2 regions of the Pseudomonas sp. AC193 genome follow, and region 1 is predicted to be linked to the other one. Evidence: riboswitches for the same ligand, from Rfam matches in the RefSeq annotation. Region 1 holds a riboswitch; the other holds the start of a gene.
What was found. A riboswitch is a leader RNA that binds a small molecule or an ion and turns the genes downstream of it on or off. The one in region 1 is predicted to bind cobalamin.
Positions count from the first base shown of each region.

Region 2: linked by a shared signal. The riboswitch ahead of cobO (cob(I)yrinic acid a,c-diamide adenosyltransferase) and the one ahead of ACZZ0D_RS08700 (CbtB domain-containing protein) in region 1 are both predicted to bind cobalamin.

Region 1 is NZ_OZ409832.1:1,871,965-1,887,160, forward strand. Features, by position in the region: gene metH (methionine synthase) at 1-2,507, opposite strand, end outside; gene ACZZ0D_RS08670 (fatty acid cis/trans isomerase) at 2,664-4,970, shown strand; gene ACZZ0D_RS08675 (acyltransferase family protein) at 5,153-6,175, shown strand; gene nfuA (Fe-S biogenesis protein NfuA) at 6,233-6,817, shown strand; gene cobM (precorrin-4 C(11)-methyltransferase) at 7,027-7,773, opposite strand; gene ACZZ0D_RS08690 (cobalamin biosynthesis protein) at 7,855-8,268, opposite strand; gene ACZZ0D_RS08695 (CbtA family protein) at 8,265-8,966, opposite strand; gene ACZZ0D_RS08700 (CbtB domain-containing protein) at 8,978-9,175, opposite strand; cobalamin riboswitch at 9,300-9,519, opposite strand; cobalamin riboswitch at 10,558-10,769, shown strand; gene cobW (cobalamin biosynthesis protein CobW) at 10,870-11,943, shown strand; gene cobN (cobaltochelatase subunit CobN) at 11,947-15,196, shown strand, end outside.
Region 2 is NZ_OZ409832.1:3,531,263-3,546,458, forward strand. Features, by position in the region: gene cobD (threonine-phosphate decarboxylase CobD) at 1-278, opposite strand, end outside; gene cbiB (adenosylcobinamide-phosphate synthase CbiB) at 271-1,179, opposite strand; gene bluB (5,6-dimethylbenzimidazole synthase) at 1,176-1,826, opposite strand; gene ACZZ0D_RS15890 (cobyrinate a,c-diamide synthase) at 1,823-3,223, opposite strand; gene cobO (cob(I)yrinic acid a,c-diamide adenosyltransferase) at 3,220-3,831, opposite strand; cobalamin riboswitch at 3,912-4,141, opposite strand; gene ACZZ0D_RS15900 (hypothetical protein) at 4,304-4,888, shown strand; gene ACZZ0D_RS15905 (PQQ-dependent sugar dehydrogenase) at 4,953-6,266, shown strand; gene ACZZ0D_RS15910 (C40 family peptidase) at 6,400-6,936, opposite strand; gene ACZZ0D_RS15915 (C40 family peptidase) at 7,158-7,775, opposite strand; partial or broken gene hda (DnaA regulatory inactivator Hda) at 8,002-8,706, opposite strand; gene ACZZ0D_RS15925 (AI-2E family transporter) at 8,913-9,986, opposite strand; gene ACZZ0D_RS15930 (DUF2066 domain-containing protein) at 10,018-11,076, opposite strand; gene purM (phosphoribosylformylglycinamidine cyclo-ligase) at 11,451-12,509, shown strand; gene purN (phosphoribosylglycinamide formyltransferase) at 12,509-13,159, shown strand; gene ACZZ0D_RS15945 (DUF3108 domain-containing protein) at 13,168-13,881, shown strand; gene ACZZ0D_RS15950 (methyl-accepting chemotaxis protein) at 14,290-15,196, opposite strand, start outside.

The DNA of each region.
Region 1 (15,196 bases):
CCACCGATCATCAGCGGCAGATGGAAGTCCTGACGCTGCATTTCGCGCGCAACGTGCACCATTTCATCCAGCGACGGCGTGATCAGACCAGAGAGGCCGATGATGTCGCACTTCTGCTCTTTGGCCACCTGCAGAATCTTCTCGGCCGGCACCATCACGCCGAGGTCGACGATGTCGTAGCCGTTGCAACCGAGCACCACGCCAACAATGTTCTTGCCGATGTCGTGCACGTCGCCCTTGACGGTGGCCATGAGGATCTTGCCCTTGGCTTCCGGCTTGTCGCCTTTTTCCAGTTCGATGAACGGAATCAAGTGCGCTACGGCCTGCTTCATCACACGGGCGGATTTCACCACTTGCGGGAGGAACATTTTGCCGGCGCCGAACAGGTCGCCGACGATGTTCATGCCGGACATCAGCGGGCCTTCGATCACTTCGATCGGACGGGCGAATGACTGACGCGATTCTTCGGTGTCTTCAACGATGTGCGTGGTGATGCCTTTGACCAGCGCATGCTCCAGACGCTTATTGACCTCCCAGCTGCGCCACTCTTCGGTCTCGGCTTCCTTGACGCTGCCGTCGCCCTTGTACTTGTCGGCAATGGCGAGGAGGGCGTCGGTGCCGTTTGGCGTGCGGTTGAGCACCACGTCTTCAACGGCATCGCGCAGCTCTTGCGGGATCTGATCGTAGATCTCCAGTTGACCGGCGTTGACGATGCCCATGGTCAGGCCCGCGCGGATTGCGTACAGCAGGAACACCGAGTGAATCGCCTCGCGCACCGGGTTGTTGCCACGGAACGAGAACGACACGTTGGACACGCCGCCCGAGGTCAGCGCATACGGCAGTTCATCGCGGATGTAGGCACAGGCGTTGATGAAGTCCACAGCGTAGTTGTTGTGTTCTTCGATACCGGTGGCGACGGCGAAGATGTTCGGGTCGAAGATGATGTCTTCCGGCGGGAAGCCGACTTCGTTGACCAGAATGTCGTAAGAGCGTTTGCAGATTTCTTTTTTGCGCGCTTCGGTGTCGGCCTGGCCGGCTTCGTCGAACGCCATCACCACCACGGCGGCGCCGTAGCGCTTGCACAGCTTGGCGTGATGAATGAACTGCTCGACGCCTTCTTTCATGCTGATCGAGTTGACGATGCCCTTGCCCTGAATGCACTTCAGGCCGGCTTCGATCACTTCCCATTTGGAGGAGTCGATCATGATCGGTACGCGCGAGATGTCCGGTTCACCGGCGATCAGATTGAGGAAGGTCACCATGGCCTTCTTCGAATCGAGCATCCCTTCGTCCATGTTGATGTCGATCACCTGCGCGCCGGCCTCGACCTGTTGCAGGGCGACTTCCAGCGCTTCGGTGTAGTTGTCTTCACGGATCAGCCGGGCGAATTTCGCCGAGCCAGTGATGTTGGTGCGCTCGCCGACGTTAACGAACAGCGAGCTGCGATCGATGGTGAACGGCTCCAGACCCGAGAGGCGGCAGGCCTTAGGGATGTCCGGAATCTGACGCGGCGCGTAACCGGCGACGGCTTTGGCGATCGCTTCGATGTGCCCCGGTGTGGTGCCGCAGCAGCCGCCGACGATGTTAAGGAAACCGCTCTGGGCGAATTCTTCGATGACCTTGGCGGTTTCCGACGGCAGTTCGTCGTACTCGCCGAATTCGTTCGGCAGGCCGGCGTTCGGGTGCGCGGAAACGTGGGTGCTGGCCTTGTTCGACAGCTCTTCCAGATACGGACGCAATTCACTGGCGCCGAGCGCACAGTTGAGGCCGACGGAGATTGGCTTGGCGTGCGCCACCGAGTTCCAGAACGCTTCAGTGGTCTGGCCCGACAGGGTACGGCCGGAGGCGTCGGTGATGGTGCCGGAAATCATGATCGGCAGTTCGATGTGCAGCTCTTCGAACACGCCTTGCACGGCGAAGATCGCCGCTTTGGCGTTGAGGGTGTCGAAAATGGTTTCGATCAGGATCAGGTCGGCGCCGCCCTCGATCAGACCTTTGGTGGCTTCGGTGTAGTTTTCCACCAGTTCATCAAAGGTGACGTTGCGATAGCCCGGGTTGTTGACGTCTGGCGACAGCGAGCAAGTGCGGCTGGTCGGGCCGAGTACGCCGGCAACAAAACGCGGCTTTTCCGGGTTTTCGGCAGTCTTGGCGTCGGCAATCTTGCGCGCCAGTCGTGCGCCTTCTACGTTTAACTCGTAGGCCAGCTCTTCCATGCCGTAGTCGGCCATGGAAATACGCGTGGCGTTGAAGGTATTGGTTTCGAGAATGTCGGCGCCGGCGTCCAGATAGGCTTTTTCGATGCCACCGATCACGTCAGGGCGGGTCAGCACCAACAGGTCGTTGTTGCCTTTGACGTCGCTCGGCCAGTCGGCGAAGCGTTTGCCGCGATAGTCCTGCTCTTCGAGCTTATAGCTCTGGATCATCGTGCCCATGCCGCCGTCGAGTATCAGGATGCGCTCTTTGAGAGCTTGCTTGAGAGCTTGAAGGCGGACGCTGCGATCGGACATTTGGACTACTCGGAAAGACCATTACGAAGGAGCGGGATCATAACAAACCTGTGCGGTTTTAGAGCATGTGGCGCTTTTGCATGAATATCGCTCATGTTGGTACGGACGTCATAATGTAGAATCGCGGCGTTTTTTTATAAAATCGGGATCAGCAGCATGTCTTACCGCGTCATGGGTTTTGTGTTGCTGTTTCTCAGCTGGGGCGCCGTGGCGCAAGAGCCAGCGGCTGCACCTGCCATTTCCCCATCTATTTCCTACACCCGCGACATCCAGCCAATCTTCACCGAGAAGTGCGTGGCCTGCCATGCGTGCTACGACTCCGCCTGCCAGCTCAATCTTGGCAGTGGCGAAGGCGCGGCCCGTGGCGCGAGCAAAATGCCGGTGTATGACGGCGAGCGCACTAAAGCGGCGCCGACCACCCGATTGTTTTATGACGCCTTCGGTAAACGTGCCTGGCAGCAGAAAGACTTCTATTCGGTACTCGATGCGCAGGGCAGCCAAGCGGCGCTGATGGCGCGGATGCTCGAGCTGGGGCACAAGACGCCGCTGACGCCTAACGCCAAGTTGCCCGAAGACATTGTTCTGGGGTTAAACCGCGCAAATCAATGCGCAATGCCTGCCGAATTTGAAGGCTACGCCGGTGCTCACCCGAAAGAGGGCATGCCGCTGGCGGTCACTGGCCTGACCGATCAGCAATACCAGACGTTGCAGCGTTGGCTCGCCTCCGGTGCGCCGATCGACGAGCAAGGCCTGGCACCGAGCGCCAAAGAATCCCTGCAAATCGTTCAGTGGGAAAACTTGCTCAACGCTCCCGGCGCCCGCGAAAGCCTTGTCGGCCGTTGGCTCTATGAACATTTGTTCCTCGCGCACCTTTATTTCAAGGACGGCGAGCCGGGGCATTTCTTCCAGTGGGTGCGTTCGCGCACGCCGACGGGTCAACCGATCGACCTGATCGCCACCCGCCGCCCGAACGACGATCCGGGCACGCAGGTGTATTACCGCTTGTGGCCGGTGCAAGGGGTGATCGTGCACAAAACCCACATTACCTACCCGCTGAGCGCGGCGAAAATGGCGCGGGTGAAAAGCCTGTTTTACAGCGGCAACTGGCAGGTCAACGCCTTGCCGGGTTATGGGCCGAACAGCCGTGCCAATCCATTCGCTACGTTCGAGGCGATTCCGGCGCAGGCGCGGTATCAGTTCATGCTCGATAACGCCGAGTACTTTGTCCGCACCTTTATTCGCGGCCCGGTGTGCCGTGGGCAGATCGCGACGGACGTGATCCGCGACAACTTCTGGGCGCTGTTCCAGGCCCCGGAGCACGACCTGTACATCACCGACCCGAACTATCGCGGCCAGGCCACGCCGTTGCTGGCGATGCCGGGGCAGAACGACGACGTCGGCAGCGTGCTGACCCTGTGGCACAACTACCGCGACAAACGGAATGAATACGAGGCCCTGCGCCGCGACAGCTATGCCGAAGTCCCTGCGCCGAGCTGGTCGACGCTGTGGGCCGGCAACGACAACGCGCTGCTGAGCATCTTCCGTCACTTCGACAGTGCTTCGGTGACCAAAGGCCTGATCGGCGAAGTGCCGCAAACCATGTGGTTGTTCGACTATCCGTTGCTGGAACGCACCTATTATCAGTTGGCGGTCAACTTCGATGTGTTCGGCAACGTCTCCCATCAGGCGCAAACCCGCCTGTATTTCGACCTGATCCGCAACGGCGCCGAGCAGAATTTCCTGCGTCTGATGCCTGCTGATTCGCGCGAGGACTACCTCGATGATTGGTACCAGAGCAGCGGTCAGTTCAAGATGTGGCTGGATTACGAGTCGATCGACGACGACAAACCGACCGCGCTGAAACTCAACGAAAAAGATCCGAAATACGACTTCGCCATGCAGTTGCTGGCGCGGTACGGCGACCTGAATGCGCGACCTGATCCGATCAACCGTTGCGACAACGCTTACTGTTCACGGCCGAATATCGACCCCGCATTGCAGAACGCCGAACAGGCGCTGAGTCGCCTCACCTCGCGGCCGGCCGCCGGTTTGAAGGTAATTGATCAGTTGCCCGAAGCGACCATGCTGCGCATCGAAACGGCCAGCGGCAAACGCGAGGTCTACAGCCTGCTGCGCAACCGCGCGCACAGCAACGTGGCGTTCCTCACCGGAGAATCGCTGCGTTATCAGCCAGGGCTGGACACGTTGACCATTTATCCCGGTGTACTCAGCAGCTATCCGAATTTCATCTTCAATATCCCGGCTGATCAGGTGCCGGCGTTTGTCGATGCGATGGACAGTGCCAGGGATCAGGCGCAATTCGAGAAAATCGTCGAGCGCTGGGGGATTCGCCGTAGTCATCCGCAGTTCTGGTTCTATTTCCATGATCTGAGCCGCTACATCCACGAAACCGACCCGGTGGAAGAGGGCGTGCTCGATATGAACCGGTACGAGAATCTTTGATCTTTTAAGCCGAGCCTGCTGTCCCAATTTCAGCGACCACACAAATCCCCTGTGAGAGCGGGCTTGCTCGCGAAAGCGTCGGTACATTCAAAATGGATGTCACCTGACACACCGCTTTCGCGAGCAAGCCCGCTCCCACAAGGGGATTGAGGTGGATTTGAGGGTGTGGAAGGGAGCGGGTGATGTTGATTTCAGTGCAAGCCCTGCGTGCGCTGGCTGCGTGGACGGTGGTCTGCCACCATTTCATGCAGATTTTCTTCGACTTCGAAGCGCGCGGGCCGATTGGGCAGTGGTTCATCGACAAAGGCGCGGTGGGCGTCGATGTGTTCTTTGTCATCAGTGGTCTGGTGATCTTCCTTTCCACCGAAAATAAGCCGCTGCCCCCCGCGCGGTTTCTGCTCTATCGCCTGTTTCGCATCGTCCCCGCGTATTGGCTGTACACGGCGCTAATGGCGTTGTTGGTGGTGTTCGCCCAGCCGTTGCTGCCCGATCAAACCGTGGATTGGGGGCATTTTCTACTGTCGCTGCTGTTCATTCCGACTGAAAATCCCGGCGGCTACGGAATCTACCCGACGCTCAATGTCGGCTGGACGCTGAATTACGAAATGCTCTTCTACGTGCTGTTTGCCTGGGCGCTGCTGTTTCGCTTGCAAGTGCGCCTGCTGGTGGTCGCCGCGCTGCTGTTTGCGGTGAGTCAGGCGTGGACGGGGTTTGGCTGGATCAGCGAGTTCTATCGTTCGGACATCGTTTACGAGTTTCTGCTGGGGATTGGCATCGGCATGCTCCATCGTCGCGGCTGGATTGGCGCCGGTTTATGGCTGCCGCTGGCCGGGATTGTCGCGGCGTTGCTGGCGATTTATCACTTGGTGCCGGCGCCACGGCTGCTCAATTGGGGCGTGCCGAGTGCGGTGCTGGTGATGTCGTGCATGGCGCTGGAGCGTTATTTCGAGCGCAGCCGGTTGCTGAAACTGCTCGGCGACTGCTCGTATTCGGTGTACCTGATGCACGTGCTGGTGCTCTCGGCGGGCGGTTTCATTGCGCGTCGCTACGGGATCAACCCGTATCTGATGTTCGTCGTCTGTGCGCTGGCGATCGGCGTTGGTTCGTGGCTGAGCTACGAATGGGTGGAAAAACGCAGTTACCGCTGGCTCAAGGCGCGGGTCGATGGCGAGCCCGACGAGAATCTTTCCCGACAAAAATACTAGGACTTTGTCCGGCGCAACGATTGGCGTAAACTGCGCCCAAGCCTGCGAGGAGTTTCCATGACCGCTATTACCATTACCGACGCCGCCCACGATTACCTGGCTGATCTGCTCTCCAAGCAGAACACCCCGGGCATCGGCATCCGCGTCTTCATCACCCAGCCTGGCACCCAGTACGCCGAAACCTGCATTGCCTACTGCAAGCCGGGCGAAGAAAAACCTGAAGACACCGCGCTGGGGCTGAAAAGCTTCACCGCGTATATCGACCACTTCAGCGAAGCGTTCCTTGACGACGCTGTTGTCGACTACGCCACCGACCGCATGGGTGGCCAGCTGACCATCAAGGCGCCAAACGCAAAAGTGCCGATGGTCAACGCCGACAGCCCGGTCAACGAACGCATCAACTACTACCTGCAAACCGAAATCAACCCGGGGCTAGCCAGCCACGGCGGTCAGGTCAGCCTGATCGATGTGGTTGAAGACGGCATCGCCGTTCTGCAATTCGGCGGCGGCTGCCAGGGCTGCGGCCAGGCGGACGTAACGTTGAAGGAAGGCATTGAGCGCACCTTGCTTGAGCGCATTCCGGAGCTGAAAGGCGTTCGTGACGTGACTGACCACACGCAGAAAGAAAACGCCTACTACTAAGTGGTGTTCGCTGCGGACAAGAAAAACGGCGCTGTGGCGAGGGGATTTATCCCCGATGAACTGCGCAGCAGTTTCAATTCAGGCAATGCATTTTCCCGTGATGAATGCATTGTCTGAAGCCACAGAATCAAAAGATCGCAGCCTTCGGCAGCTCCTACATTGGAATGTATTTCCCTGTGGGAGCTGCCGAAGGCTGCGATCTTTTGCTTTCAGGGCCTGTAAAGGTGTGCATGCCCCGCGCGATACAACGATGACTCGCTAAACACCTCACTCCCCAACACCCGACCCACCAGAATCAGTGCCGTACGCCGAAACCCTTTCGCTTCAACCTTCTCGGCAATGTCCGCCAGCGTCCCCACCACCCAATCCTGATCCGGCCACGTCGCCCGGTGAACCACCGCAATCGGGCAATCCGCGCCGTAATGCGGCAGCAACTCCAGCAGAATCTTCGGCAAATGATTAACGCCCAGATGAATCGCCATGGTCGCGCCATGCTGGGCCAGACTGCCCAATTCCTCACCCGCTGGCATCGCGGTTTTATCGGCATAGCGGGTCAGAATCACGCTTTGCGAGACATCCGGCAGGGTCAGTTCCGCCCCCAGCAACGCCGCACACGCCGCCGTCGCCGTCACGCCGGGAACGATCTCAAACGGAATATTCAGCTCGCGCAGATAACGAATCTGCTCACCGATCGCGCCATACAGACTCGGATCGCCGGAATGCACTCGCGCCACATCCTGACCGTTCGCGTGCGCGGTTTTGATCAGTTCGATGATCTGTTCCAGATGCAATTCGGCGCTGTTGACCACTGTTTCAGCCTGATGACCGTCCAGCACTGCCGCCGGTACCAGCGAGCCTGCATAAATGATCACCGGGCAGCTGCGAATCAGCCGCTGGCCTTTGACAGTGATCAGTTCCGGGTCGCCGGGGCCGGCGCCGATGAAGTAGACGGTCATCGCTAAATCCTGTGAAAAAAAGGCATGGCCAACACTTCAGATGAAGATTGCTCATGATCAATGGCGGGGATTATCGGGAATTTAGGCAGCGCCGGCCAATGCGAAGGTGGCCTGAGCGTATTTTTGTCGGGAAATCAGCAGCTTTGCCGGTGCCTGAATCAGCTGTTCGGCGAGGGCCAGCGCGGCACTTTCGGCGACGCCGTAGCAACCGGTGCGCTCGTAAGCGATCTCGGAACGGTGGCTGAGGCGTTCCTGATAACTGGCCAGTTCTTCGCTGCTGAAATACAGCAACGGCAGCGCCAGTTGCGCGGCGAGCTCTTGCAAACCGGGCTCGTCGCGCTTCAGGTCGATGCTGGCCAAGGCCTTGATCGCTTGCAACTCAATGCGATGCGCCTGTAACGCCTGATCAAGTAGCGCGCGCAGCGTGCTGACGGGGCAGCCGCGCTGGCAACCCAGGCCGACCACGAAGGTCGGCGCTGCGCTGTCATTCGTCATGCGTGGTATTGGCCATCGCTTTTGCGGCGGAACAACCAGGCGCTGATCAGGCCCAGGGCCAGCCAGAACGCGATGTTGGTCAGCTGCGAAGCGATTTTGAACTGCGCTTCCAATGCTTCAGGGGCGAGCATCGAATGCACTTCCGGCTGCGGTGCGCCGATCACGTGCGGCACGGCGAGGATCGCCACACCGAGGACTTTCATCAGCCAGTGACGGCTGAACGCGATCAACGACAGGCCGACAGCGGTAGAGGCGGCCGTGCCGATCCACCACATCTGTCGCGAAGCCAGATCAGCCGCCGCGGTGCCCGGCAGTTCTGGTGGCAGACCCAAGGTCGGCGCGAGGACGAACGTGGCGTACCCGGCCAGACCCCAGAGCAGACCTTGCGAAGTTTTGGTGGGCGCACGGAGAGTGTAGAGACCGGCGAGCATCAGGGCGAAACCGACGGCGACGACCAGATTGCCGCCAGTGGTCGAAACCACGCGCTGCCAGCCGGGCTCCGGCTCCCAGGCTTCGGCGTCGTGGGTGTGGCCGGCCATGGCGCCTTCGGCGTGTTCATGCACGGCGACGGGTTCGGATTTTTCGAAAGTTTCCGCTTGAAGAATCAGTGGCGAGACCCAGAAGCTTTGCAGCAGGGTGAGGAGCAGGGCGGCCAGAAGGCCGGTAAACCCTGCGGTTTGCGCGATACGCTTGATCATGTCGGCAGGTCTCAGTGGCACGGGAACGCGGCGCTGTGGCGGGTATCGTGGGCGGCGTTGTGTACCGCTTCGATGTGCGAGAAGCCGGCGAAGTAGACCAGGCCGGCGCCGAGGATCGACGCGAAGATCGCGGCGGTCAGGCGTTGGCTCAGTGTGGCGGTGCTGGCGATTTTGTCCGTGTTGCTGCCGGTGCTGCTGATGATCGACATGGCGCTTCCCTCTGGAGTGTCAGTGGGTGATTTGAGCGCATGAAAACCCCTGCGGGTCGGGCTCGCAGAGGTTCGAACAGCGCCCGCCCACCGCGGGTTTGTTATGTTCAGCTGCGCACGAGGTGCGCGCTGTGTGTTAAGGGCCGGTCTCCGGGCTCACGAGGGGTTGGCGTCAGGCCGACCTGCAAGCGTCTCCTTCCCATGCTTTTGGGCACAGTGGTTTTGACGCTTCGCTCGCTTACCGTTGCGGGGGCAGCACCGGACTGACATGGCTTGAGTAAAGCACATGATTCACCGGTTTCCCGTTTCACCCTGTGAAGGGCACCCGTAACAAGTTGTGTAGGAGAGCATGAGGGGGGATTTGAGTCAATTGGATGGGGGGCATATCCGTTGCTGCGGTAACGGCGGCTTAGGGTTTCGCCCTTACGGCGAGTCACCTTTTCCAAACGCCGAAAAGGTAACCGAAAATGCTTTGCCCTGACGTTCGGCCCTCGCTGGGGCTCGGGTTCCTTCGCTCCGGGATTGATCCGGGGGGCAGCGCCTACGGGTTGCTTCGCTGCACCTCCTCTCGCTGTGTTTGGCTGCGCCAAACGGTCGCTGCGCTCCCACCCCCGGATCAATCCCTCCGCTCAGCCTGCCGACGGGCTCGGAGCTCAAGATCAAGATCAAGAGCAGGCGAGCTGACACTCGGCCTATTGTGTGGTGAGGAGCGGGGCGTGCACGGCTTTTGATTTGTGTTGTTGCTGCCCCTCACCCCAGCCCTCTCCCGAGGGAGAGGGAGCCGATTGGTGGGCTTTTCAAAATGTGTGTTCGACTCGGTCTTTCACGTCGGCGTATATCTCCCAGTCCACGCAATCAGTCCCCTCTCCCTCCGGGAGAAGGTTAGGGTGAGGGCTTATGTAGGGGCCGATTGGTGGGCTTTTCAAAATGTGTGTTCGACTTGGTATTCCACGTCGGCGTACCTCTCCCAATCCACGCAATCAGTCCCCTCTCCCTCCGGGAGAGGGCTAGGGTGAGGGGCCTTTGATCTTGATCGGGCTGTTGATTTTGATCTGGCTTTTGATTTTCAGCCCCTTCGGCAGGCCGAGCGTAGGTGTCCATCCGGGGATCAGGCGCGTAGCGCCGTGCGGCGCAGCCGCACACATCGAGAGGAGGTGCAGCGGAGCAAACCGTAGGCGATGTCCCCGGATGGACACCGTAGCGAGGGAACACTGAGCCTCAGCGAAGTGCCGTACGCCGGGGCCAAGCCTTTTCGGTTACCTTTTCGGCGTTTGGAAAAGGTGACTCGCTGTAAGAGCGAAACCGCCAGTAGCAGCAACCGCAGCAACGGATATGCTCACATAACCAAAACCCAACCCCATTGACCGGTCACCACCCGATGCGTAGCCTTGCGCATTCGAGGTTCTTCGGCCGATGCCGAAGCTAAGAAGGGAACGCGGTCAATGCCGCGGCTGCCCCCGCAACTGTGAACGGCGCTGTTCGCTGCCACGCCACTGCCAGCTCAACCCATGAGCCAGCGGGAAGGCGCAGCCAACGCCAGGCCCCGCGCCTGAACGCCGTCAGCCAGGAGACCTGCCTCGTCACAGATTCTCAATTTCAACCGGGCGGGGTGATCCGGTGGCGAACTCTCCGGGCACGCACGCGCGTTGCCGGTTCTCGTCCCGTATGCCCGCCGCTTGCCAAAGGGCATACCGATGAAAACACTGGCCAAACTCCCCGTCACCATCGTCACCGGCTTCCTCGGCTCGGGCAAAACCACGCTGCTGCGGCACATGCTCGACAACGCTCAGGGCCGTCGCATCGCGGTGATCGTCAACGAGTTTGGCGAGTTGGGCATCGACGGTGAAATCCTCAAGCAATGCACCATCGGTTGCAGCGAAGAAGAAGCGGTTGGCCGCGTGTACGAACTGGCCAACGGCTGCCTGTGCTGCACCGTTCAAGAAGAATTCTTCCCGGTGATGCGCGAACTGGTCGCCCGTCGCGGCGACCTCGACCATATCCTCATCGAAACCTCGGGTCTGGCCCTGCCAAAACCATTGGTGCAAGCCTTCCAGTGGCCGGAAATCCGCAGCGCCTGCACCGTTGATGCGGTGATCACCGTGGTCGACAGCCCGGCCGTAGCCGCCGGCACCTTCGCCGCGTTTCCGGATCAGGTCGACGCGCAGCGTAAACTCGACCCGAACCTCGATCACGAATCGCCTCTGCACGAGCTGTTCGCTGATCAACTGGCCAGCGCCGACTTGGTAATCCTCAACAAGGCCGATCAGACCAGCCAGGAAGACCTCGCTCGCGTTCGCGCTGAAGTCGCCGAAGAATTGCCGCCCGCCGTCAAAATCATCGAAGCCAGCAACGGTCGTGTGCCGCTCGACGTATTGATCGGTCTCGGCGCCAGTTCCGAAGAGCACATCGACAGCCGCCACAGCCATCACGATCACCATCACGGTGAAGGCGATGACGACCACGATGACCACGATCACGACGCTTTCGATTCGATCTCCATCGAACTGCCGCAAGCCGACGAAAGCCTGCTGCTCGATGCCCTGACGCAACTGGTGGTGAAGCACGGCATCCTCCGTGTCAAAGGTTTCGCCGCCATTCCGAACAAGCCAATGCGTCTGTTAATTCAGGGCGTGGGCACGCGTTTCGACAAGCATTTCGACCGTCAGTGGGGCGCCGATGAAGCGCGCGTCACGCGTCTGGTGTTGATTGGTCAGGAACTCGATGCCGCCCAACTCGAAGCGCAACTGCGCGCCGCGCTCAGCGTTTAAACCATGCACCTGCTCAGGACTCAGCCCGGCGGTTTCGTCTCGGATGACAACATTGCCGACCTTGGCCAAACCCCCGCCGAGCTGGTGATCCTGTGCAGCGGCGACTCCAGTCTGGCGCTGCTCGCCGAAGCGGCGCAGCAGTTGCCTGAGGATTATCCGAGCCTGCGTCTGGCCAATCCGATGCAGGTGCAGAATCACGCTTCGGTCGATTTGTACGTCGATGAAGTGCTGCGCCACGCCAAGGTGATTCTGATTTCGCTGCACGGCGGCATCGCCTATTGGCGGTATGGCGTCGAGCGTCTGGTCGAGTTGGCCGAACGCGGCGTGCAGGTGATTCTGGTGCCGGGCGATGATCGTCCCGATCCGGAACTCAGCGACTTGAGCACCGTTAATGCCGAGGATCGCGACCGCCTCTGGCAGTTCTTGCGTCAGGGCGGTCTGGGCAATGCGCTGGATTTCTTCCGCTGCATGGCCAACCGTTGGCTCGCCCGCGATTACGCATGGGATGAGCCGCAAACCCTGCCACGCACGGCGATTTACCACCCGACTAAAAACACTGCTGCACTGAGTGACTGGCAAGCCGAATGGCTGCCTGCGCAACCGGTCGCGGCAGTGCTGTTTTACCGCTCGCATTTGCAAGCGGCGAACACCGCGTTCATCGATGTTTTTTGCCAGCGCTTGCAGGCGGCGGGGCTTAATCCGCTGCCGATTGCGGTGGCCAGTTTGAAAGAGCCCGGCTGCCTCGCGGTGGTCGAGGATTGGCTGGACGAGGTCGAGGCGGGGGTGATTTTGAACACCACCGGTTTCGCCCAGTCCAGCCCCGAAGCGCCGCACCTGCGGCCGTTTCGCCGCAACATTCCGGTGATTCAGGCGATCTGCGCGCAGGACAACGAGCCCGGCTGGCGCGACAGCGAGCAGGGCCTCGGCCCGCGTGATCTGGCGATGCACATTGCCTTGCCGGAACTCGACGGGCGCATCATCAGCCGGCCGATCAGCTTCAAGGATCTGGCGTGGCGCAGCGAGCGCAGTCAGTCCGATGTGGTCTGCTATCGCGCGCAGCCTGAGCGCATGGATTTTGTCGCCGAGCTGGCGCGGCGCTGGATCGAACTGGCGCGGGTGCCGAATGGTGAAAAACGCATCGCGTTGATTCTTGCCAACTACCCGACCCGCGATGGGCGCATCGGCAATGGCGTCGGCCTCGACACCCCGGCGGCGGCGCTGAATATTCTTCGCGCGTTGCAGGCCGAGGGTTATCCGATCTCGTCAGAATTGCCGGGCAGCGGCACCGAGTTGATCCAGCAATTGCTCGGTGGCGTCAGCAACGATCTCGACACCATTGACCTGCGTCCGTGCCAGCAAAGCCTGGCGATGGACGCTTATTTAGCGATGTTCAACGCACTGCCGGAGGCCAATCGCGCTGCGGTAATTGAGCGTTGGGGATCGCCGCAAAACGATCCGATGTGCCGTGACGGCCGCATGATGATCGCCGGTCTGCGCTTCGGCCTGACCTTCGTCGGCATTCAACCGGCGCGCGGTTATCAGGTTGATCCGAGCGCGGTTTATCACGATCCGGATCTGGTGCCGCCGCACGGCTATCTGGCGTTCTATTTCTGGTTGCGCAACACCTACGGCGCCCACGGCGTGATCCACGTCGGCAAGCACGGCAACCTCGAATGGCTGCCGGGCAAAGGCGTCGGGCTCTCGGAGAACTGCTGGCCGGACGCGCTGCTCGGGCCGCTGCCGAATATCTATCCGTTTATCGTCAACGATCCGGGCGAGGGCGCCCAAGCCAAGCGGCGCACGCAAGCGGTGATCATCGACCACCTGATGCCGCCGCTGACCCGCGCCGAAACCTACGGGCCGCTGCGCAATCTGGAACTGTTGGCCGACGAATATTACGAGGCGCAACTGCTTGATCCGCGCCGCGCCCGTGAGTTGCAGCGCGACATTCTGCAACTGGTGCGTGATACGCAGATTGATCGTGAGTTGCAGCTTGATGCCGGGCTGGACAGCGACGCCGATGCGGCGATCTGGCTGCCGCGTCTGGACACGTATTTGTGTGATCTGAAGGAATCGCAGATTCGCGATGGCTTGCATATTTTCGGCGAGTCGCCGACGGGGCGCTTGCGCATTGATACGTTGTTGGCGCTTCTGCGTATCCCACGAGGTGACGGCAAAGGCGCGCAATCGAGTCTGTTGCGAGCACTCGCCAAGGCATTCGAACTGGGTTTCGATCCACTCGATTGTGCGTTGGCCGAGCCATGGACAGGCCCACGTCCCGCAGCACTGCAATCGCAAAGCGACGAATCCTGGCGCACCGCCGGCGACACCCGCGAACGCCTCGAACTCTTCGCCACAACCCTAATCTCCGAAACACTACAAACCCCCTGTAGGAGTGAGCCTGCTCGCGATAGCGGAGTGTCAGCCAACATTGAATTTACTGACACACCGCTATCGCGAGCAGGCTCACTCCTACAGGAACCGCGTTGGGCGGAGGTCTGCGCAATCATTGAGAATCTGCGCGAAGTCGTCGCCCCACGCCTCGACGCCTGCGGCCCCGCCGAAATGCGTGGCCTGCTCGACGCCCTCAGCGGCCGCTTCGTCCCCGCAGGCCCCAGCGGCGCACCCAGCCGTGGCCGCCTCGACGTCCTGCCCACCGGGCGCAATTTCTACTCGGTCGACGTACGCAACCTGCCCACCACCACTGCGTGGCGCATCGGTTTCCAGTCGGCCACGTTGATCCTCGAACGCCACCTGCAAGACCACGGCGATCACTTGCGCCAGCTCGGCCTCTCCGTGTGGGGCACCGCGACCATGCGCACCGGCGGTGACGACATCGCACAAGCCATGGCGCTGATGGGCGTGCGTCCAGTGTGGGCGACGGGCAGTCAGCGTGTCGACGATTTCGAGATTCTGCCGCTGAGCCTGCTCGACCGCCCGCGTGTCGACGTCACGCTGCGCGTCTCCGGATTCTTCCGCGATGCCTTCGCCAATCTGATTCGCCTGTTCGACGCCGCCGTGCAAGCCGTTGCCGCGCTGGATGAGCCGGATGACCTCAATCCGCTGGCCGCGAAAGTCCGCGCCGAACGCGAGGCGCTGCTGCAATCCGGCCTCGACGAAGACACTGCACGACGTCAGGCCGGTTGGCGGATTTTCGGCGCCAAACCCGGTGCCTACGGTGCGGGCGTGCAGGGCGCCATCGACGGTCGCTTGTGGCAAAGCCGCGACGATCTCGCCGAGGTTTATCTGAACT
Region 2 (15,196 bases), 1.7 Mb from region 1:
GATAACACGCCGACCTTGCCGGCGCGACGCAAACGCGGCAGCAACTGAATGGCCATCTGCGAACCGGCCACCGGCAGTACCTGGTTTGCTCCGTAGTAATCGCACGCGGCTTGTTCCAGACCGTCATCGGTTTCCGGCAAACGGGCCCAGGCACGCAAGGGGATTTCCGGGATCGGAAATGGCCACGGCGCGAGTCCGCTGGACAGGTCGAGCCAGTCGGCTTCGGCGATACCGTAATCGAGTGCAGCCTTGCGCAGCCGGCCACCGTGCTCAAGCATAGAATTCAGCCCCCACGCAGAGAATCAGCAACCATAACCATACCCCGCGCTGCACCAATTGCCAGCCACGGTCGATGGAATCGGCGTTGGCGGGAGCGCCTTCGCCCAGTTGCGGACGCTCGTGCAGTTCGCCGTGGTAAATCGCCGGGCCACCCAGCTCCACACCGAGCGCACCGGCGCCTGCGGCCATCACCGGGCCGGCGTTGGGGCTGTCCCACTTCGGCGCCTGTGTGCGCCAGCACTTCAAGGCGAGTCGGGTTTTGCCGAGCACTGCGTAGGTCAATGCCACCAGACGCGCAGGAATGTAGTTCAACACGTCGTCGATTTTTGCCGCCGCCCAGCCGAAGCGTTCGAAACGTTCGTTGCGATAGCCCCACATCGCGTCGAGCGTATTGCTCAAGCGATAGAGCACCACGCCGGGCGCACCGGCCACGACAAACCAGAACAGTGCGGCGAACACCGCGTCGCTGCCGTTTTCCAGCACTGATTCGGTGGCGGCACGGGCGACCGCAGTGCTGTCGAGTTCATCGGTCTGACGACTGACCAGATAGCCGACTCGCGTGCGCGCCTCGTCCAGATCATCCGCGCGCAACGCCGCAGCGACCGGCGCGACATGCTCGCCGAGGCTGCGCATGCCGAGGGCGCAATACAACGCGAGAATCTCGACGATCCAACCGACATAAGGCGCCCAGGAAAACGCCGTCGCCAGCAGTGTCAGCGGCAGCACGGCGATCACCCACGCGGTGACGCCATGACTGCGCCAGCCGCGCCCTTCACCGTTGAAACGTTGCTCGATGCGCCCGGCGAAATTGCCGAACGCCACCAGCGGATGCCAGCGTTTCGGTTCACCGAGCAGCGCATCCAGCGCCACCGCGGCGACACTCAACAACGCCACACTCATTGACTCACTCCCCAATAATTTTCATACAGCAACTCATTCAGCGGCCGCGCCTGCGCCCACCCTTCGAGTACCAGCATCGGCGCCGGATAGAATTCCTTGACCGGGCCCAGACACAAAACCGCCAGCGGCTTGGCGCCTGCCGGCAGTTTCAACAAATCCGCCAGCGCTTGCGGTTCGAACAGCGAGACCCAGCCCATGCCCAAACCCTCGGCGCGCGAGGCCAGCCACAGATTCTGAATCGCGCAGGACAACGAGGCCATGTCCATTTCCGGCAACGTACGACGGCCGAAGATGTGTTTTTCGCGATCATCCATCAGCGCCGCGACCAACACTTCGGCGCAGTCGTTGATGCCTTCGACTTTGAGCTTCATGAACTCGTCGCTGCGCTCACCGAGGGCCTCGGCGGTGCGGATGCGTTCTTCTTCGACGAGGTGCTGGATTTGGCTGCGCAAAGTGCGGTCGCTGATGCGGATGAAGCGCCAGGGCTGCATCAGGCCGACGCTTGGGGCTTGGTGGGCGGCTTCCAGAAGTCGGCGTAGCAGATCCGGTTCGACGCTGCCGCCGGTGAAATGGCGCATGTCGCGGCGTTCGGCTATTGCCCGATACACCGCTTCGCGTTCCGCCTCTGAAAATGCGTTGTCTGTCATGGCCCTTTCGCGAGCAAGCCCGCTCCCACAGGGGATTGCATTGCTTCAGTCACCACCGTTTCAACTGTGGGAGCGGGCTTGCTCGCGAAGGCGGCCTCACGATCTGGCGCAAACAATGCGGCAATCGCAGTCGGATTCGACGGAAAATAAAAGTGCACATAAGAAGCCGTCATCCGCCCCTCACGATAAACCGCCTCAGCCCCTCGCCCTCCATTTGGACTCAAACCTCGAGCAATCGGCGTCAGTTCAGTCGTGGTCAACGAATGATGATACGTGTGCCCACGCAACGAGCCTTCCGGCAGATCTACCGCTTGCAACGCCAACGCGGCCAGACGCTTTTGCATCACCGCGTCGCCCTTGAGCAACCCGACCAATTCCGCGCGTATGCCTTCAACATCAGTCAACGAATCGAGCAAATACAACATCCCGCCACACTCAGCGAGCAACGGTTTCCCCGCCGCATGATGCGCACGGATCGCCGCAACCATCGCGGTGTTCTGCGACAGCGCGACGTGATGCAATTCCGGATAACCACCCGGTAGATACACGCTATCCGCCTCAGGCAATTGCGTATCGCGGATCGGCGAGAAGAAGCTCAACTCGGCGCCCATCGCACGCAATAGATCCAGACTCGCGCCATAAGTAAAGGCGAACGCCTCATCACGGGCGACGGCAATGCGCACATTTTTCAGCAACGGCTCGACAGCAATCACGTCAGGCGCGGCAAATTCCACGGCCGGTGGCAGCGCTACCTCGCAACTGCTGGCGAGCGCTTCGGCGGCGGCGTCGAGACGCACATCAAGGTCATTCAATTCGCTGGCCTGCACCAGACCAAGATGCCGGCTCGGCAGTTCGATACCGGTCTCGCGCGACAACGCGCCGTACCAACGCAAACCTTCAGTGAGACTGCCTTCGAGCAACTGCGCATGGCGCAAGGTGCCAACACGATTGGCCAGCACGCCGGCAAATGGCAGATCCGGCTGATACTTGGCCAGTCCCAGCGCCAGCGCACCAAAGGTCTGCGCCATCGCTGTGCCGTCGATCACGCCGAGCACCGGCACACCAAAATGCCGCGCCAGATCAGCGCTGGAGGGCGTGCCATCGAACAGCCCCATCACGCCTTCGATCAAAATCAGATCCGCCTCGGCGGCGGCTTCCCACAACAGCCGACGACTTTCCTGCTCGCCGACCATCCACATGTCCAGTTGATACACCGGCGCACCGCTGGCGCGCTCGAGGATCATCGGGTCGAGAAAGTCCGGGCCGCATTTGAACACGCGCACCTTGCGCCCCTGATTGCGATGCAAACGGGCGAGCGCGGCGGTGACGGTGGTCTTGCCCTGACCGGAGGCCGGCGCGGCGATGAGTACCGCCGGGCAGTGACGTGGTTGATTCAAAGTTCGACGCCTTTCTGCGCTTTGATGCCGGCCTGGAAGGCGTGTTTAAGCATGCCCATTTCGGTGACCGTGTCGCCCATTTCGATCATTTCCGGCTTGGCCGCACGACCGGTGACGATCACGTGCTGCATCGGCGGACGTGCCTGCAAATCGCTGAGCACCTGGTCGAGATCGAGGTAGCCGTGTTTGAGGGCGATGTTCAGTTCATCAAGCACTACGAGACCGATCGACGGATCGCGCAGCAGTTCGCGGGACACGGCCCACGCAGCTTCGGCGGCGGCGATGTCGCGCTGACGATCCTGGGTTTCCCAGGTGAAGCCCTCGCCCATCACGTGGAAGCGCACTTGTTCGGGGAAGCGGCGGAAAAACAATTCTTCGCCGGTGCTGTTGCGGCCCTTGATGAATTGCACCACGCCGCACTGCATGCCGTGGCCCATGGCACGGGCCAGCATGCCGAACGCCGAGCTGCTTTTGCCTTTGCCATTGCCGGTGAGCACCAGCACCAGGCCGCACTCGTCGGGCGAGTTGGCGATGCGTTCGTCGATCACGGCTTTTTTGCGCTGCATACGCGCCAGATGGCGTTCGTCGCGCTCGGGGGAATCAGTCATGGGGAGCTCTCCGTTGAGGCTGGATAACGGCGGGCAGGCACAAGAATAGACGGCAAAAAGCCTGGCATCGCCCACCGTGATGCCGCTGGATGGATCAGGCCGGTCTCCGGGCTCATGAGCGGCATTGGCCTGGCTGCGCGCCTTCCCGCTTCTGTCGAGGCAGTGGCTCATGGCGCAGCTTTTACTCATTTACCGTTGCGGGGGCAGCGCCGGGATCGTGATCATTCTTCGCTTGAAGGCAACCCTCACCGGCTTCCCTGTTTCACTCTGTCGACGCGGGTCACAGAGCACCTGAAACAAGCCGCGAAGGTTAGAGGGTTGGGGGTGGAGCGTCAATTAAAGAGGGGGCTGACGGACGATTATCTGCCGTTGATCAATTATCGGGCGGCAATCTTGTGCAAGGCTGTTACAAATGATATCAAAGAGCCATGCTTTTCCATAAAAGCAACTCACAAGAATAAGGATGATGACGATGCAAGGCATGATCATCAGCAACCCGCGCCTGGAATTCCTGCGCCCGATGCTTGAACGCTGGTTTGACTGTATCGACCGTTACAACGCCGTGCGCGGCGACAGCGACACGCCGTACTGGCATGACGAGAAAGCCAATCTCGGCTTGCTGACCGCGGCGGCCTGGATGGCCGAACTGGTCACCCTCAACGACACCGCCACGCGCAAGCAAAACGAAGACGGCGAGCGCAATGCCCGCGCCGATCTGTTCATCGCAGGGCCAGAAGACCGCGCTTACCTTCAGGCCACGCAGCGCTGGCCGCGAGTGAACAACCTCAACCTGACTCAGGCACTTCTCGACATCACCAGCGATGCCAAACGCATCAGCTTCGCCAGCGATCTCAAGCTCGGCTGTCTGTTCGTCGCCCCGCAAAAAGCCCAGCAGAGTGCCAGCCCCGAAGAACTGCAGGACATGGTCGACGACTTGCAAAAGGAACATACTTGCGCGGTCGCCTGGTATTTCCCCTACGCCTACCGCAAATTGCGCAGCGAGGCCGGCAACTATCACCCCGGCATCGCCGTGCTGTTCAAAGAGGCTCGCGGCTGAGGTTGAACCATCGGGCTTGCGCCCTCCTCTATGATTAAGAACGCATTCATAGGGAAGATCAGTCATGCGCAAGCCCCAGCTCGTTTTTGTCATCGCTCTGGCCGGAGGGCTCGCCGCGTGTGGTGAAACCTCCAGCCTGCAAGTCTCCGACGGCACCGGCCCTTCGCCGAAACTGCCCGAACCGAACAAAACCCTGATCCCCACCGTGAACATCGCCCCGGCGATTGGCTGGCCCGAAGGTGGCAAACCGACAGCGGCGGCCGGTACGCAAGTCGCAGCGTTTGCCGAAGGCCTCGATCATCCGCGCTGGATGTACGTGCTACCCAACGGCGATGTGCTGGTGGCAGAAACCAATGCCCCGCCGAAACCGGACGACAGCAAAGGCATAAAAGGCTGGGTGATGAAGAAAGTCATGGGCAAGGCCGGCGCCGGCGTACCGAGCCCGAATCGCATCACTTTGCTGCGCGACGCTGACCACGATGGCGTCGCCGAAACGCGCACGGTGTTTTTGCAGAACCTCAATTCGCCGTTTGGCATGACACTGGTTGGCAATGACTTGTACGTCGCTGACACCGATCGTTTGCTGCGCTTCAACTACGAGCCCGGCGCGACCGAGATCAAAACGCAGCCGATCAAAGTGACTGACTTGCCCGGCGGCACGCTCAACCATCACTGGACGAAAAACGTCATCGCCAGCAAGGACGGCAGCAAGCTGTACGTCACCGTCGGCTCGAACAGCAACGTCGGCGAAAATGGTCTGGATCAAGAAGAAGGCCGCGCGGCGATCTGGGAAGTGGATCGCGCGACCGGTAATCACCGGATCTTCGCTTCAGGCATCCGCAACCCCAATGGCTTAGCGTGGGAGCCTACCAGCGGCGCGCTGTGGACGGCGGTGAATGAGCGTGACGAGATTGGCAGCGATCTGGTGCCGGACTACATCACCTCGGTGAAGGACGGCGGCTTTTACGGCTGGCCGTTCAGTTATTACGGCCAGCATGTCGATGTTCGAGTGAATCCGCAGAATCTGGATCTGGTGGCCAAAGCCATCGCCCCGGATTACGCGGTCGGCCCGCACACGGCGTCTTTGGGCCTGACCTTCGCCGAAGGCAACACCTTGCCGGCGCAGTTCAAGGAAGGCGCGTTTATCGGCCAGCACGGCTCGTGGAACCGTAAACCGCACAGTGGTTATAAAGTGATTTTCGTGCCGTTTGCCGGCGGCAAACCGAGTGGGACACCGGTGGATGTGTTGACCGGTTTTCTCGACAAAGATGAGAACGCGCTGGGTCGCCCGGTGGGCGTGGTGATCGATCAGCAAGGTGGCTTGCTGGTGGCGGATGATGTGGGCAACAAGGTTTGGCGAGTATCTTCTACCAAATAACTTAGCGCCGTACACATAACAAATGTGGGAGCGAGCCTGCTCGCGAAAGCGGTCTATCAGTCGACTCAAGGGTGACTGAAACTACGCATTCGCGAGCAGGCTCGCTCCCACATTGGGTTTTGTGTTGGCCTGATTACGGGTTACGCGCCAGATGCTCCGGCTGCAACACACGCTTCGCACTCAGATAAGCCTTCTGCCAATACGCTTTCGACAGACTGTCCAGCTTCACCGTCCCACCCGTTGCCGGCGCATGCACGAAGCGTCCTTCGCCAACGTAAATCCCCGCATGACTGACCTGCGAACCACCATTGGTGGCGAAGAAGATCAGGTCGCCGGTCTGCAAGCCTTCCTTACCGACATTCGGTGCCTGCATCACGATCAGGTCGCGCGTGGTGCGTGGCAGGTTGATACCCGCCGCGTCGCGGTAAACAAAGCCGATCAGGCCACTACAATCAAATCCCGAATCCGGCGTATTGCCGCCCCAGCGATACGGCGTGCCAACCAGGCCGAGCGCGCGAAACAGCACGTCTTCAGCAGCAGGCGAAAAAGATTCTGAGGGGGCGAACACGATCGGGGCGCGAACCACCGGCGCAGGCGGCGGTGTGCGACTGGCGCAAGCGCTGAGCAGCGCTGCGAAGGCGATCAAAACGAGGCGGGCCGACGTGGTCATAAGCAGAACATCCTGATCTGGCTGCGGCTAATTCTGCCGATTGGGCAGAAAACAAAACCGCCTGCGTACGCACGCAGGCGGTTTGCCATCAATATAGATTCAGGATTCTAGCGGCTACGCGGCAAACTTCAAGTAAGACTTTAACTTCACCTTGTAAAGTATAGGTCTACTCCCTTGCCGGGAACCGTTTTGTCGCCGCGAACGCGGCGACAACGGGGGAATTACTTGCGAGCGGTGAACACGGTCGGGGCCATGGCGAGTGCACGCTTGGCTTCGATGAAGGTCTTGCTCCAGTAGCTGTCACCGAGGTTGTCGATGCGAACACCGCCGCTACGACGACTGCTGGAGTGAATGAACTGGTTGTCGCCCAGGTAGATCCCGGCGTGACTGACACGACCGCGACGACCATTGGTGGCGAAGAACAGCAGATCGCCCGGTTCCAGATCGCTACGCGAGACCAGTGGTGCGTCTACGTTGATCATTTCGCGGGTGGAGCGCGGCAGATTCATGCCGGCTTCTTCGCGGAACAGGTAACCGATGAAACCGCTGCAGTCGAAACCGGCTTCAGAGGTACCGCCGAAACGGTAACGGGTACCGATCAGGGACATGCCGCGTTCGAGAATGCTGTCGGCCAGAACCGGCAATTCATACGGCTTGCTGCCGCTGAAGTCTGCGAGTTCTTTTTCGGTAGCCAGCTCTTCCTGATAAATAACGGAAGACTGAGCAGTGGAAGAATTTTTAACCTGTTGAGGCTGCTCTTGAACTGGAGAATGAGCAGCGCAACCGTACAACAGGGTGACGAGTGCGAGAGGCACGAGGGGTGCGAAGCGCTTTAGCATGGGCACGACCGTGGCTGATAGTTGTAAAGAAGCCGAGACTATGCCCGCTATCAACCTCATTTGCAAATTCAATCGATCTTTTTGTGACTTCTCGGTTTCTCGTTTACATCTAAGCGCTTAAGCCCATTTCACTCGTTACGCGGCCTGCACCCGGTGCAGGAAAGCGCTTTTTCTGACGCCTGAAATATGCCGAAACGTGCTAAAAGCCGCAGAGACAAAGGGCTGGCTACCAACCGAGAGTTTCTTTAAGGAAGGGAATTGTCAGCTTGCGCTGAGCTTGCAGCGAGGCCTGATCGAGCTGTTCGAGCAGATCAAACAACGCGCTCATGCTGCGGGTACCGCGAGTCAGAATGAAATGCCCGACTTCATCGGTCAGGTGCAGACCGCGACGTGACGCGCGCAATTGCAGAGCACGCAACTTGTCTTCATCGGAGAGGGGGCGCATCTGGAAAATCAGCGCCAGCGTCAGGCGCGATTTGAGGTCGGCCAGTTTGACCGGCAATTCACGCGGCGAGGTTGCCGCCGCAATCAACAACCGTCGACCGCTGTCACGCAAGCGGTTGAACAGGTGAAACATCGCCTCTTCCCAGTCAGCCTTGCCGGCAATCACCTGCAAATCATCCAGGCAAACCAGTTCGTACTGTTCAAGGTTGTCGAGGATTTCCACACCGCGATCCATCAACTCGGCCAACGGCAGGTACACCGCCGGTTCGCCCATCTGTTCGAAGCGCAGACACGCAGCCTGCAACAGATGCGTACGCCCTACCCCGTGCTTGCCCCAAAGATAAATCAGGCTTTCGGTTCAGCCGGCGTCGGCTTCGCATAGGCGCTCGACATAGCCGAGTGCAGCGGCATTGGCGCCTGGGTAGTAGTTGATAAAGGTGGCGTCGTCACGCAGACGTACACCTAGGGGCAGCTGAATCGGTTTCATGCTGACTGAACAGTTCTCAAGGAACCGTTAGTGGCCTCTGTGTAAAGTTTGCGAAGTTTATACCCGTGAGGCGGAGCGCACAATGCAGCAGACCCCAAGCAAAATCAAAGGTTTGCGTTAACACACTGGTTTTATGACAGTTTCTCTGACGCAATCACCTGCATGACACGGGCCAACCCGGCGCACCGCCGGGCTGTCCGTCGTGATTACAACTCCGGCTCATCCACTCCGCTGTACATATCAGAGTCTTTATACAAATCGTGCATATGGCGCACCAAGACCATGATCACCGCTGCCACCGGCAGCGCCAGCAGTACACCGGTAAAACCAAACAGCTCGCCACCGGCCAGAATCGCGAAGATCACCGCCACCGGGTGCAGGCCGATGCGGTCGCCGACCAGCAACGGTGTCAGCACCATGCCTTCCAGCGCCTGACCGACCATGAACACCGCAACGATGCCGACCATCGGGTACAAATCGCCACCAAACTGGAACAAACCGGCAATCAGCGCCGCACCGATACCAATCACGAAGCCCATATAAGGCACGATCGCCGCCAGACCCGCGATCAGGCCGATCAACAGCCCCAGCTCCAGACCGACGATCATCAGGCCCGCCGCATAGATCACGCCCAGCGCGAGCATCACCAGCAACTGACCACGCACAAACGCGCCCAGCACCTCATGACATTCACCGGCCAACGCTACCACGCGCTCTTCGCGATCACGTGGCAGCAGGCTGCGGATCTTGGCCATCATCACGTCCCAGTCGCGCAGCAAGTAGAAACTCACCACCGGGATCAGCACCAGATTCGCCAACAGACCGATCAACGCCAGACTCGACGCCGTGGCCTGACTCAGCACTACACTGACGATGTCGGTGGTCTGTCCCATGTGTTCGCTGATGGCCGCTTTGACCTTGTCGAACTTCCAGAAACCGTCCGACAGCCCAAGCTTCGCCTGTGCCCACGGCAGCGCCGTGTGTTGCAGCCAGTCGAGCATTTGCGGCGCCAGTTCGTACAAACGCAGCAACTGCTTGGCGAGCATCGGTACCAGCACCAGCAACAGCGTGGTGACGATCAGGGTGAACAAAGCAAACACCGCGATCACGCCCCACGTACGCGACAGCCCAAGCTTCTCCAGGCGATCCACCAGCGGATCGAACAGATACGCGAGCAGCAGCGCCACCAGAAACGGCGTGAGGATCGGGTGCAGCAACCATACAAACGCGCAAAGCAGGACAACCCCACCGAGCCAGAACCAACGCCGCGTATCGGCCATGAACCACTCCTGCTTCTATATAAGGAAAGACTTACCAGCGAAACCGTAACGACGGTGCTGCCGGTGTCGGGGCCGGAGCCGCGACCGGTGCTGCACCTGCCACCGCAGGCTGCGGCGGCGCGACCGGCGCAGGCGCTTCGGCCGGCAATTCCTGCAACTTCGCCAGCGACAACTGCGCGCGCATCTGGTCGGCACTGCCATTGACCCGATAGACGATGCGATCGCCATCGACACTCTGCAGACGCACGCCAAACGGTTCGAGTAACCGCAACAGCGCCGCATAATGCTCAAGATTCATGCCCTGCACTTCCAGAGTCTGCTGCCCCGACGCACCAGGCTTGGCAACAAAACGTGGCGCCAGACGCTCAGCCACCGCCAGCATCACCGCATCGGCCACAGCAGCCTGATCGGCGCCCTGCACCGTGCCGGCCTCTTTCTGCTCACCCAGCCACAAATGCCATTTCGCCTGCCACTGCCCGCCTTCTTCGCGCGCATGCACGGCCAGCAAGGCATCGGCGTTGTAGCGTTCGGAAACCCCGCGCAACGGCCCCGGATCCGTACCTTCCAGCGCCGGCGCAGTCGCGACCAGTTGTTCACTCAGATCCGCCAACGGCAAACGCAGCGGCAAACCACGATGCTGAGCCGCCACACGCAACGGCCCGGCAGTCGATTGACCATCACCCACCAGATACGTGCCGTCAGCTGACTCGTTCAGCCACCAGCTCAGGATCGACGGCCGACTGGCGCCCCACATCGACAGCCCGGCGCGGCGCAAGGCCTGCTCGGTAGCGTTCGGATCGAAGTTGACCTTGAGCACCTCCGGCGGCCCGGCGTCGAAGCCGAACTGAGTGATGATCTGCTGCGGATTCTTGCGAATATCCGCCAGCCCGGGATTTTGCGCAGCTTTCGGGTCACCGGTCAGGCGCAACACCAACGTGTCCAGTGCGGCTTGAGTGGCGCGATCACGCTCCTCCGGCGCCTGGCTGGTGACCGGCTGACTGACTTGATAGAGACCTTTGAGGTTTTCGGCATGACTCGCCAGGCTGACCACAGACAAACAACCCACAACCAACAATTTACGAAAAAGCATGGAAAATTCCCGTCGACAGGAGCGGCTGGAACAGGCCGCGTGAACCGGTTAAGCAAGGCTGTGACCCTTGACCCTCGCAAAACATTCACACGGCGGCGGTAAGTTTTTACGTAGTGATAACGATAGACGGTTAATTGCCACACCTTATACAGGCAGTGATACGCCTTAATTGCAAAAAATTTCCCGAGATAATGGCCCTGCCCGTCGGTGCGAGGATGGCCGCTGCCCCTCAAGCCTGATAAAATCGCGCGCCTTCGCAGACCGGCAACAGCCGGGCCCCTCGAAACTCGCGTGAGGCACTCGCCCCCTCGATTTCGATGTTCCCGCTGAACTCGGTCGTTACCCCTGAATCCCCTCCCCTAAAGGCCTGGATCATGAGCAAGCAACCCTCCCTGAGCTACAAGGACGCCGGTGTAGACATCGACGCCGGTGAAGCATTGGTCGAACGCATCAAGAGCGTCGCCAAGCGCACTGCGCGCCCGGAAGTCATGGGCGGCCTGGGCGGTTTCGGCGCCCTCTGCGAAATCCCGGCCGGCTACAAGCAGCCAGTGCTGGTTTCCGGCACCGACGGCGTCGGCACCAAGCTGCGTCTGGCACTGAACCTGAACAAGCACGACAGCATCGGCATCGACCTGGTCGCCATGTGCGTCAACGACTTGGTGGTGTGCGGCGCTGAGCCACTGTTCTTCCTCGACTACTACGCCACCGGCAAACTCAATGTCGAGACCGCGACCCAAGTGGTAACCGGCATCGGCGCTGGCTGCGAACTGTCGGGTTGCTCGCTGGTTGGCGGCGAAACCGCTGAAATGCCAGGCATGTACGAAGGCGAAGACTACGACCTGGCCGGCTTCTGCGTCGGCGTTGTGGAAAAAGCTGAAATCATCGACGGTTCGAAAGTCGCCACCGGTGACGCACTGATCGCGCTGCCATCGTCCGGCCCGCACTCGAACGGCTACTCGCTGATCCGCAAGATCATCGAAGTCTCCGGTGCTGACATCGAAAACATCCAGCTCGACGGCAAACCGTTGACCGACCTGCTGATGGCCCCGACCCGCATCTACGTGAAGCCGCTGCTCAAGCTGATCAAAGACACCGGCGCCGTCAAAGCCATGGCCCACATCACCGGTGGCGGCCTGCTCGACAACATCCCGCGCGTTCTGCCAAAAGGCGCTCAGGCTGTTGTTGACGTCGCCAGCTGGACTCGCCCGGCCGTGTTCGACTGGCTGCAAGAGCAAGGCAACGTTGACGAAACCGAGATGCACCGCGTACTGAACTGCGGCGTTGGCATGGTCATCTGTGTGGCTCAGGAGCACGTTGAAGTCGCCCTGAACACCCTGCGTGACGCTGGCGAGCAGCCTTGGGTGATCGGTCAGATCGCTGCTGCCGCCGAAGGCGCAGCTCAGGTTGATCTGCAGAATCTTAAGGCTCATTAATGTCCGCACCCTGTGATGTCGTGGTGCTGTTGTCCGGCACCGGCAGTAACTTGCAGGCTTTGATCGACAGCACGCGAGCCGGCGACAGCCCGGTTCGCATCGCTGCGGTGATTTCCAACCGCGCCGACGCGTACGGCCTGCAACGCGCCAGAGACGCGGGTATTGCTACCCGCTCGCTGGATCACAAGGCATTCGAAGGTCGTGAGGCCTTCGATGCTGCCCTGATCAAACTGATCGACGAATTCCAACCCAAACTCGTGGTACTGGCCGGTTTCATGCGCATTCTCAGCGCTGATTTCGTTCGCCATTACCAAGGACGCCTGCTCAACATCCATCCGTCGCTGCTACCCAAATACAAAGGGTTACACACTCATCAGCGCGCGCTGGAAGCCGGCGACACGGAGCACGGCTGCTCCGTGCACTTCGTCACCGAGGAACTCGATGGCGCACCACTGGTCGTACAGGCAGTAATACCGGTAGAGTTGCACGATTCGCCGCAGAGTCTGGCGCAGCGGGTACACGTTCAGGAACACCTGATCTACCCGATGGCCATACGCTGGTTTGCTGAAGGCCGGCTGGCCCTCGGTACGGACGGTGCTTTACTGGATGGCCAGTTACTCGCGGCCAGCGGCCACTTGATTCGACACTAGGAGATTTTATGCGTCGCGCCCTGCTTCTCGCTTGCGCCTTGTTTGCCCTGCCCTTCGCACAGGCAGCAGACCTTCAACCGTTCTCCGCCAGCTACACCGCCGACTGGAAACAGCTGCCGATGAGCGGCACCGCCTCGCGCAGTTTGACCAAGGAAGCCAACGGCGTCTGGAAACTCAGCTTCAAGGCATCGATGATGATCGCCAGCCTGAGCGAAGAAAGCACCCTGACCCTGGACAAGGACACCTTGCTGCCACAGTCCTACCACTTCGAACGTGGCGGTCTGGGCAAAGCGAAAAAAGCTGATCTGGACTTCGACTGGGCCAACAAACTGGTGACCGGCACTGATCGCGGCGACGCGGTGAAGATCCCGCTGAACCGTGGCATGGTCGACAAATCCACCTACCAACTGGCGCTGCAGCATGATGTGGCTGCCGGCAAGAAAAGCATGAGCTATCAGGTAGTCGATGATGGCGAAGTCGATACCTACGACTTCCGCGTGCTGGGTTCGGAGAAAGTCGAAACCAAGGCTGGCCAGATCGATGCGATCAAGGTCGAGCGCGTTCGCGATCCGACACAAAGCAAGCGCATCACCGTCCTGTGGTTCGCCAAGGATTGGGATTACCTGCTGGTTCGCCTGCAACAGGTTGAAACCGACGGCAAGGAGTACAACATCATGCTCCTCGACGGCACGGTCAACGGCAAAGCCGTTAAAGGCAGCTGATTCGACGCACGATGAAAGAGCCCCGCGATGCGGGGCTTTTTTTTGCCTGCGGGTTGGCTTGGGGATTTGTGCCTGGCTCGCCCCTCACCCCAGCCCTCTCCCGAGGGAGAGGGAGCCGACCGAGATGTCTGGCGCTGTACATCGACCTGAAAGATCGAGTCGATTATGGATTCAACCAAGCAGGATCAGGTCGGTGTATCTCTCCAATATCCCCCGGTCAGTCCCCTCTCCCGAGGAAGAGGGAGCCGACCGAGATGTCTGGCGCTGTACATCGACCTGAAAGATCGAGTCGATTATGGATTCACCCAAGCAAGATCAAGTCGGTGTAACTCTCCAACATCCCACGGTCAGTCCCCTCTCCCTCTGGGAGAGGGTTAGGGTGAGGGCAACCCCAGACTCACCCCACATTCAGACAGAAAACTTCGCCACCATGCTGTTCAAATCCACTGCCAACCGCGACAACTCCTGACTCGCCGCGCTCGTCTGATTCGCCCCCGCCGAGGTCTGCATCGCCAGATCACGGATATTCATCAGATTACGATCCACCTCCCGCGCCACCGCCGCCTGCTCCTCCGACGCACTGGCGATGACCAGATTGCGTTCGTTGATCAGCGTAAACGCCGAGGCAATCTCCTCCAGCGCTACCCCGGCAGCTTTCGCCAGCTCCAGTGTCGATCGCGCCCGGACATTACTCTGCTGCATCGAATTAACCGCCGAATCGGTGCCTTGCTGAATCCCGCTGATCATCTGCTCGATCTCGTGCGTCGATTGCTGCGTGCGATGCGCCAGTGCTCGTACTTCATCCGCCACCACCGCAAACCCTCGCCCGGCATCACCGGCCCGCGCTGCTTCAATCGCCGCGTTCAGCGCGAGCAAATTGGTCTGCTCGGCAATCGAGCGAATCACGTCCAGCACCTTGCTGATGCCATGCACCTTGTCCGCCAGATTCTCGACCTGCGTGGCATTGTTGGTCACGTCTTCAGCGAGAAACTCAATCGATGACACGGTCTGCTGCACCTGTTCACGTCCATGCTGAGCAATGCGATCCGATTCACGCGAAGCTTCGGACGTCGCCACCGCATTGCTGGCAACCTCCTCAACCGCTGCCGTCATCTGATTCACCGCCGTCGCCGCCTGTTCGATTTCCAGACTCTGCTGATGCAACCCGCGCGTAGCGTCTTCCGTGACGCAGCTCAGCTCTTCCGAGGCCGAGGCGAGTTGGCTGGAGGATTCGGAAATTCGCCGGATCGTGTCGCGCAAGTTGTGCTGCATGCTTTGCAACGCTTGCAGCAGCCGCGCCGGTTCATCCTTGCCG